2 regions of the Coprobacillus cateniformis genome follow, and region 2 is predicted to be linked to the other one. Evidence: predicted binding sites of a transcription regulator. Region 2 holds the regulator's gene; the other holds the start of a gene.
What was found. Region 2 encodes HrcA, which represses chaperone genes, less so after heat shock. Its sites were predicted from a motif close to TTTTAGCACTNNNNNNNNNNNAGTGCTAAAA; they were not measured.
Positions count from the first base shown of each region.

Region 1: the regulator HrcA is predicted to act here: its motif matches at 3,567-3,597, upstream of GQF29_RS02345 (Hsp20/alpha crystallin family protein).

Region 1 covers NZ_WSNW01000001.1:464,932-470,128, reverse strand. Annotated here, with positions in the region: gene GQF29_RS02355 (6-phospho-beta-glucosidase) at 1-1,198, shown strand, start outside; gene GQF29_RS02350 (PTS sugar transporter subunit IIC) at 1,480-2,877, shown strand; gene GQF29_RS02345 (Hsp20/alpha crystallin family protein) at 3,042-3,449, opposite strand; gene GQF29_RS02340 (Cof-type HAD-IIB family hydrolase) at 3,674-4,537, shown strand; gene vanR (VanR-ABDEGLN family response regulator transcription factor) at 4,617-5,197, shown strand, end outside.
Region 2 covers NZ_WSNW01000001.1:3,124,986-3,130,182, reverse strand. Annotated here, with positions in the region: gene dnaK (molecular chaperone DnaK) at 1-1,410, opposite strand, end outside; gene grpE (nucleotide exchange factor GrpE) at 1,431-1,970, opposite strand; gene hrcA (heat-inducible transcriptional repressor HrcA) at 1,981-3,015, opposite strand; gene GQF29_RS15410 (hypothetical protein) at 3,585-3,911, opposite strand; gene GQF29_RS15405 (hypothetical protein) at 4,096-4,260, opposite strand.

The DNA.
Region 1 (5,197 bases), 2.7 Mb from region 2:
AGTTCATATGACTTTAGACAGAAGAGAAGCATTACCTGGTGCTGACTTCGTTACAACTCAATTCCGTGTTGGTTTATTGAATGCTCGTATTAAAGATGAAAGAATTCCTTTCTCTTATGGAATGCTAGGACAAGAAACAAATGGTGCTGGAGGAATCTTCAAGGCTTTTAGAACAATTCCAGTGATCTTAGGTGTTGTTGAAGATATGAAAGAATTATGTCCTGATGCATGGTTAATCAACTTCACGAATCCAAGTGGAATGGTTACAGAAGCAGTTATGAAATATGGAAAATGGGATAAGGTTATTGGATTATGTAATGTGCCAGTAAGTGCAATGATGAAAGAACCAGAAACAATTGGGAAAACATTAGATCAATTAACTTATAAATTTGCTGGATTAAATCATTTCCACTGGCATAGAGTTTATGATGAAAATGGAAAAGAAGTGACTCAGGATATTATTGATGCTATGTATGAAGGTAAAGATAGCGGTATTCCTGTTAATATTCACAAAGTTCCATTCTTTAAAGAACAGCTAGATGCAATGAAAATGTTACCTTGTGGATATCATAGATATTACTATCGTCAACAAGAAATGTTAGCACATGGATTAGAAGAATACAGTGATCCAGAAGTGGGAACACGTGGACAACAAGTGAAACAAACAGAAGCAGAATTGTTTGAATTATATAAAGATCCAAACTTAGATCATAAACCAGAACAATTAGCAAAACGTGGAGGAGCTCATTATTCAGATGCAGCATGTGAAACAATTGCATCAATCTATTCAAATGCCAATAGACACATTGTTGTCACAACAAAGAATAATGGAGCAGTACCAGATTTACCAGCAGACTGTGCAGTAGAAGTCTCTGCATACATTGGAGCAACTGGGGCAAAAGCAATCGCTTTTGGAGAATTACAACCAGCTGAAAAAGGATGGTTACAATGTATGAAGAACATGGAACACTGTGTTGAAGCAGCAGCAGTCACAGGAGATTATGGAATGGCATTACAGGCATTTATTTTAAATCCACAAATTCCATCAGGAGAAAAAGCAAAACAAGTCTTAGATGAATTGTTATTAGCACATAAGAAATACTTACCACAATTTGCAGCAAAGATTGCAGAATTAGAAGCAGCAGGTGTTACTATTAAAGATGATGTTGCTAGAGAATTAGTAGAGGATGGGAAATAGAAATTCTTTCTCTATATTAGGTATATAAAAATAAGGAAGTTTTAAAATCATTGAATTTGTCAATGAAATTAATTCTTCCTTTTTGTTTTTCACCCAAATGTGGGTAAGCACCAAAATAGAAGTCTTTGATTTCTATTTTTTTCTTTTATGGAACAGTGTTTCTTATATTGAAAAAAGAAGATGATAAATTGGGGAACAATGTGCCTAAGGTCCTTTATAATATTGAGAGATTTGTCGAAAAACATATAATAGAAGTATATTCAAAAGAGGGAGGAAAGAATATGGATGCTTTTGCTGATAAGCTAGGACGTGTTGGAGCATGGTGTGGACAGAATAAATATTTGTCTGCTATCAAAAATGCGTTTCAAAATTTTATGCCAGCAACTATTGCTGGAGCCATTGGTGTTTTGTGGACAAATGTACTTATTAATGACAGAGTTGTAAATGGAGCACCTCAAGGTTTAGGGGGATTAATTTCAGGAATTATGGTGTTGGAACCATTGAATGCTATTTTCTCTGCTATTCAATTTGCAACAATCTCTTGTATTTCAATTGGTATTGTTATTCTTGTTGCACAAGAAATTGGTGAAATGAATGGAGAATCAGGAATCTTTAGTGCCGTTTTAGGATTTGTTTCATGGATGGTTGTCACTCCAAATACTTATGGAATGGCTGGACAAACAGTTACGCTTGCAGACTCAACAACAAAGGTTGTTTCAGACTTTTTACCAAAAGGGGCAACTGTTGCTGATTTTGGTGGAATTTCATCTCGTTATACTGGCGCCACTGGTCTATTTACGGCCTTAATTGTTGGGATTATTGCATTAGAAATCTTTGGATTTTTAAGAAAAATGGATGCATTGAAAATTAAGATGCCGGATCAAGTCCCACCAGGTGTTGCTAAATCTTTTGAAATCTTAATACCAGCATTTTTAACAGTCACAATTGTAGGAACTTTAGGATTTATCATTCAAAGTGTTTCTGGTCATTATGTCAATGATGTTATCTTTCAGTTAGTACAGGATCCACTTGGAAATATTATTGGGAATAATTTACTTGCTGTTTTGTTGTTATTTGTAATTATTTCATTATTTTGGTTAGTTGGTATTCATGGCAATAACATGGTAGAAGCGATTAATCAATCTATCTTTAGATCATTGTTATATGCTAATACTGCTGCTTATACTTCTGCCACATATAGTGGGCAACAAGATATTCCAAATATTCTCAATTTAACAATGTTAGAGATGTTTGGAAAATGGGGTGGCTCAGGATTAACATTATCTCTTGTTATTGCTATATTTATTTTTGGTAAACGTGAAGATAATCGTGCTATTGCGACATTATCAGTTGTTCCAGGTTTATTCAATATTAATGAAACAGTGACATTTGGTATGCCAATTGTCTTAAATCCTATTTTAGGAATACCCTTTATTTTAGCCCCATGTCTATCTTTAACAATTGGTTATTTCTTAACTGTTGTTGGATTCTGTCCAAAAGTTGTTCTAGAAGTTCCTTGGACAATGCCACCATTATTAATGGGATTTTTAGCAACTGGTGGAAATATCATGGGAGCTATCTCACAACTCATAGCTATTGTCGTTTGTGTTGTCATTTATGCACCATTCTTAATCGCTTATGAAAAATATCAAAATAAACAATCTGAAAAAATTGATTAATTGAACTTCTATTCATATTTTTGACAAAAATAAAACTATTTTTGTGAAATGAACCCCATTGTTTGGATATATAAATAATGGTGGTTCATTTTATTATGACGAAGCTAACAAGAAAAAAATATATGAAAAAGCCAGTTGACTTCAAAGTCAACTGACCTTTTCTCCTATTGAATAGGAATAAATTTTTTATCTTCAATTTGTGGAGTTGTATCTTTTGGAAGAGCAATTTTCAATTCTCCATTATCAAATGAAGCTTGAATATCTTCTTCTTTAATCTTGTCACCAACATAGAAATTACGACTGCAACTTCCACTATAACGTTCACGTCTAATGACATGACCATCATTATCTTTTTCTTCATTATTATAGTTCTTTGTTGCATTAATCATTAAATATCCATCTTTTAATTCAAGTTGAATATCTTCCTTTTTATAACCAGGAAGTTCCATATTCAACATATATTGATCATCCTTTTCAACAATATCTGTACGCATACTGTCAACTGAAGAATAATCAAATGGATCATGGAATAAATCATCAAACATATCATTAAATGCAGGTAGGAATTTCATAAAACATCGCCTCTTTCTTTTTTTATTTCTTTAACAATTAGATTTCAGTATAACTGAAAATGAAATTAACTACCTCATTAGGGACCTTCCCTAACTACACTTATATTATATCACTATTTTTAGCACTGTCAATATAAGAGTGCTAAAAAATAAAATTTCAATTTAAGTAAATTTTTAAAGAGATTAAAAAATTATGATATGCTAATAAAAATAGGAGGTAGACAATGATTAAATTAGTTGTTAGTGATATGGATGGAACATTACTTGGAAAATCAAAGGGGGTCAGCATCCCTAATAGAAATGCAATACAGAGATTATCTGAGCATAATATAGAGTTTGCTATAGCATCAGGTAGAGATTATAATGGTGTCTATCAAATTATTCATGAATTAGGAATTGAGTGTGAGGCTATCTTAGGTAATGGTGCACAGTATGTGGATGTAAAAGGCAATATCTTGATGGAATGTTATATGCAGAAAACAATTTATAAAGATGTTGTCAAAATATTTGACGATGCATCAATCCCTTATATGGTTTTTACAACAAAAGGTTTTTATGCGACAGAGCCACAAAGAGTGCGAGATTTATTTGTTCAAAGATGCGTCAATTTTTTTCATCAACCTTATGGTGAATATGACAAGGGTGGTAAGTTTGAAAATTCAACTTGTAACTTTTTGCAGGCAATTGGAAATGTTGATGACTTTTTAAAACAAGATTTTGAAATTATTAAAGTTGAGGCCTTTTCATTGGATGCAAGTGAAATTGCTCCTGCTAAAGAAAAACTTCAATTTGTCCCAATGATTTCATATTTATCATCTTTTTCTGATAATGTTGAAGTGACAGATCAAAATGCTCAAAAAGGACTTATTCTTGAAAAAGTTGCTAAGCTTAAAAATTTATCAAAAGATGAAATTGTTGTCATAGGAGATGGTATGAATGATTTAACGATGTTTCAACATTTTCCTTATGCTTTTGCACCTGCTAATGCCGATTTAGAAATTCAAAATTTAGCTTATCAGATTGTTGCAGATTGTGAAGATGATGGCTTTGCTGAAGTTATAGATATTATTTTTAAGGATTTGATGTAACAAATCCTTTTTTTCTTAAGAGTTTCTTAAAGAATTCACATAAATAATGTAGTATAATGTAGAAAAATGGGGTGAATACATGAAAGTATTAGTTGTTGACGATGAAAAAGAGATTGCTGATTTAGTTGAATTATATTTAAAAAATGATGGTTTTGAAGTTTATAAGTTCTATACTGGAAATGAGGCATTGCAATGTGTTGATGTACAAGATATCGATTTGGCTATTTTAGATATTATGTTACCGGATATTAGTGGATTAGAAATCTGTCAGACAATAAGAGAAAATTATAATTTTCCAATTATTATGCTGACTGCTAAAGAAACTGAGATTGACAAGATTACGGGTTTAACAATTGGGGCAGATGATTATGTGACAAAACCATTTCGTCCTTTGGAATTAATGGCACGTGTAAAAGCACAGTTACGTCGTTATAAAACGATGACTCCAAAAGAAGAAAAGAATATGGTGACAATTGGTGCTTTAACAATTGATCAAGATAATCACCAATGTATTTTAAATAATCAAACACTTTCTTTAACACCAACAGAATTTTCAATTCTTTGGTTACTATGTAAACATAAAGGCAAAGTTGTAACTGTTGATCAGATTTTTCAGGAACTTTGGGGTGAAAAGTATTATACAAATTCTAGCAGTTCTAT
Region 2 (5,197 bases):
AATAGATTGTTCTTTTTGTGATTTCATATCTTTCGCTTTAACATTAACAATACCATTAACATCAATACTGAATGTAACCTCAATTTGTGGAACACCTCTTGGAGCTGGTTCAATACCATCTAATTTAAATAAACCTAATTGTTTATTATCTTTAGCCATAGATCTTTCACCTTGTAATACATTGATATCAACAGCTGGCTGATTATCTGCAGCAGTAGAGAAAATTTGTGATTTTGTTGTTGGAATTGTTGTATTTCTTTCAATTAATACAGTCATAACTCCACCCATAGTTTCAATACCTAATGATAATGGTGTAACATCTAATAAAACGATATCTTTAACATCACCAGTAATAACTCCACCTTGAATAGCTGCACCCATAGATACAACTTCATCAGGATTCACTGATTTGTTAGGTTCTTTTCCAAGTAATCTTTTCACTGATTCTTGTACAGCAATAATACGAGTAGATCCACCTACCAATAAAACTTGATCAATTTCACTTGGAGAAATACCAGCATCACTTAATGCTTGTTTCACTGGTCCTTCAGTACGAACAACCAAATCTTTAGTTAATTCATCAAATTTAGCTCTTGTTAATGTTAATTCTAAATGCAATGGACCTGCTGCACCAGCAGAGATAAATGGTAATGAAATTTGTGTTTGCATAACTCCTGATAAATCTTTTTTCGCTTTTTCAGCAGCTTCTTTAACACGTTGCATTGCCATTTTATCAGCACTCAAATCAACACCTTGATCCTTTTTAAATTCAGCAACAATCCAGTTCATAACTTTTTCATCAAAGTCATCTCCACCTAAACGGTTATCTCCAGCTGTCGCTAATACTTCAAACATACCATCTGCCAAATCAAGGATTGAAACGTCAAATGTTCCTCCTCCTAAGTCATATACCAATACTTTTTGTTCAGTATCTAATTTATCAACACCAAATGCTAAAGCAGCAGCAGTAGGTTCGTTAATGATACGTTCAACATCTAGTCCCGCAATTTTACCAGCATCTTTTGTAGCTTGTCTTTGTGCATCATTGAAATATGCTGGTACAGTAATAACTGCTTTTGTAACTGTTTCACCCAAATATGCTTCTGCAGTTGCTTTTAAGTTTTGTAAAATCATTGCAGAGATTTCTTGAGGTGTATATTCTTTACCATTTACATTTTCTTTATAATTTGTACCCATATGTCTTTTTACAGACATAACTGTATCTTTATTAGTAACAGCTTGACGTTTTGCAGCTTCACCAACAACGATTTCTCCATTTTTGAATGCAACAACTGATGCAGTTGTTCTTAATCCTTCAGGATTTGCAATAACTTTTGCTTCTCCATTTTCCATCACACTTACGCATGAGTTTGTAGTACCTAAATCAATACCAATAATTTTGTTTCCCATAATATAAATCCTCCTTATAACTATTCATTAACTTTAACTAAAGATGCACGAATAACGCGATCTTTCAATTTATAACCTTTTTGAAGTTCTTCCACAACGATATTTGAATCAAAATTTTCATCGTTGGTTGTCATCACAGCCTGATGGAAATTTGGATCAAATTCCTTACCTTGAGCTTCAATCGCTTCAACACCATTCTTTTCAAGAATAGCCATTAACTGATCAAAAATCATTTGATACCCTTTTAAGAATGTTTGAATTTCTTCACTCGGTTCCTGAACATTCAAAGAACGTTCAAAATTGTCAACTACAGGAAGTAATTCTTCAATAAAATCTTGCATCATAAATTTCATAGAGTTTTGATGTTCTTTTTCTAACCTTCTCTTTGAGTTTTCCATATCTGCAAAAACTTTATAATAATCCGTCTTCCATGTATTCACTTCTTCTTCAAGCTTTGCAACTTTATCCTCAAGTGAATCAGTTGCTGTTTCTTCAACAACTTCTGTTTCTTCTTGCTTTACTTCTTCATCAACTTTTTTTTCTTTCTTTTCCTTTGCCATACTTTCACCTCTATTCATCATCTTCATCATTGCTTAGCAAAACTGTTTCTAAACTTTTAGAAATATACTCAACCAAAGAAACAACTTTTTCATAAGGCATACGTGTTGGCCCTATAACCGATATTGATCCTTTGGATTCATTGCCTGTTTTAAACGATGCACTGATGACAGAGACATCACTTAAATCTTCAATGGGTGATTCACTTCCAATCCTTACACTTACACCCTCTTCAATAGCAATAGGTTCTAAACTTTTCCATGACTGTGAATTCTCAAAAGCAGAGACCAGCTGTCTAAGTTTATTCACATCATTATATTCAGGTTGATACAACATATTTTCTTTACCCGAGAAATAAACATTACTATTGGCGAATTTCATAAATGATTCTAAAAACGCATTGAATAAAACTTCATGTTCTTTAATTCGAGCACTCAATATTGGCCGCACATCTCTTTCCAAGCGATAAGCCACTTGATTAATTGGTGTTCCATCCAACAAATCATTCATAACATTCACACAACTTGTTAAATCTTCTAAATAAGCATTATTCTTAACTTTAAAAATACGATTTTCAACATGCCCTTTGTCTGTTACAATAATTGCTGTCACACTATGCTCTGTCAAAGGAACAAGTGTAATATTTTGCAATCGTTCATAATCAGAATTAGGACCTAAAGCTACTGTAGTCAAATGAGTAAGTTCACTTAAAATTTGACAACTTTCCTGAATAATCTCATTTAAAGAGCGATGCCGGTCACCAAGAATCATAGCAACTTGATTTTTGACATCGTCATCAACATTAGGCTGCATTAATGTATTGACATAAAAGCGATACCCTTGTGTTGAGGGCACACGTCCTGATGACGTATGTGTTTTTTCTAAATATCCATTTTCTTCAAGAAATGACATTTCATTACGAATTGTCGCACTTGAATAAGGAAGCATATACTTTGTCATAAGTGTTTTTGAACCAACTGGTTCAGCTGTTTCAACAAACTCTTCAACAATACACTTGAATATAAGCAATTGTCGTGCACTCAGCATATCACAACCTCCTTTTAGCACTCCTTTTATCTTTGTGCTAATTTTATTATACTCATGTTTTTAGCACTGTCAACACTTTTGTGCTAAAAAACAAAAATAACTGAATTCAATTCAGTTATCAACTCTGCACTCCCCTTTATATAAACAAAAGAGATCAATACATATATGAATATCAACAGGATGTTTCTTAAATACGTTTTCCTTAGTTCTTTTTGTTGTTTCATAAAATAAGTAAAAATATCTTGTAGCATCCTTTTCAGTTCTAAAAACAAAATCCTGCTAAACCTAAACCACACAATGAGAACATTAACAATCATCGAACGGATCATTTCGAACCAATCGTATAGTTGAGTTTTTCCTATAATAGTTCTTATTTTTTACTAAATACACATAGATAAAAACTAGCAACTAACACATATAAACAACAAAACAGGAATATATATAATATATAACAATCATGCAGAAAACAAATCTAAACAAGCTAATATAAGTTTAAAATATTTGAATGTTCTCATAAAAAAGTATCCTCCTTATAATTATTAATATATGAGGGATAAATCCCCCATATATTAATAAAATACTCTATGTTTATCTAAATATAATACAGCCACTCCAACTCCTAATACTGCTGCACACATAAACGCTACACCACCAATATATAACGCAGCGTTAGCGATTGCAGGTCCAAATAATGCAACACCTTTCCAATAAGCAATAGTAGCTAAAGATTTCATAAAACCAGCTGTGATACCACATTGATATGATGCGATTTTTCTAATGGCACTACTTCTATTCCATAATCCCTTTAAATTCCTTGCTAATGTAGCACTACCACCTTTCCCATTTTCTTCAACATCTAACTCTAAAAACTCTTTATCTTCAATAAAAAGATACATATCAGACTTTCTTAGAAATAAAGCCTGATTATATATATATCCTGCATCATATACAAAAAAGTAAAAAGCTCTTTTTTTTCATTTGATCAGAGTTTCTCAATAGGTCATCTAATGTCTTTATAAATTCATCAACTTCTTCCTTCACCTTTGGTATCCCCATTACAATCAGTGGAACAAAATGACTTTATAATATTTTTAAATAGATATCCTTTCGACAAACATCTTTTCGATAATCAATCTTGATAAAATAAATAAGCATCCCTTGAACAAATAGAAAAACAAGCAATGTACCTAGATTTAAGACTTCATTTTCTAAAAAACGCATGACTGTTGACCATAGAATAGTCATTTCAACTATCCATAAATAGACCTTAATGACCTTAAAATTAAAAACTTTAATAAAAGTATAAATAAGCAAAAACATGCTATAGTCATTGCACCACCAAAATAACTCATCATCACCTTCACTCTCACCTCTTATTCACTATACATTTATAATCCCTATTTGTAAAATCAACAGTACAAAGAGCAATTATCTTGATATCTTTATTGACTTACTATTTTATGAAGATTTAAAGTGATCAAATATTAATAAATACAATAATTAAGACTATGCCAATAACTGTTCCCAAGCGCAAAGAAGTAAATAACAATTTTTTCGTTTATTGTCAATGTTTTAAAAATCAATCAGATTCATTTTTTACCATAAATAAAAATCCCAATAGCAACAACAATAGAAATAATATTATAAATCAAATAGTATCATCTTGAAAAGGAATCACTTATCTTGAACCTAAAAGTAGCAATGCTAATATATATGTAAACCAATCACTAAATTTCATTTTCCCCTCTCATAAGAACAACATTTAATAAATAAATTATATATGATAATAATTCCGATAGAAATCAAGTAAAAATATTCAAAATCATTTATAATTTATATTTAATTATATAGTACATAGTTCCTGATACAACAATATCAAAACAGATCATTCCAACTTGAAGTACAAGAGGCATACTATCAAAAAAAAGATGGTAACGCCAGGAATCCAGTAACTATTAACAAAACAAATAAAATACATATAATAGCTATTTTAAGTTTTTCCAATTTATTAGACTCCATTCTTTTACTTATAATTTCCATACTCCATAACAATTATCCTATAATCATGTATCGTGTTTCTCCCATATTTTAATTATCACAGAACTGATAGAAGACCGTTTTATACTCCCATTATCATTCCACAGAAATCACTAAGTTCCTGTGCTCCAAGCCATCTACATGT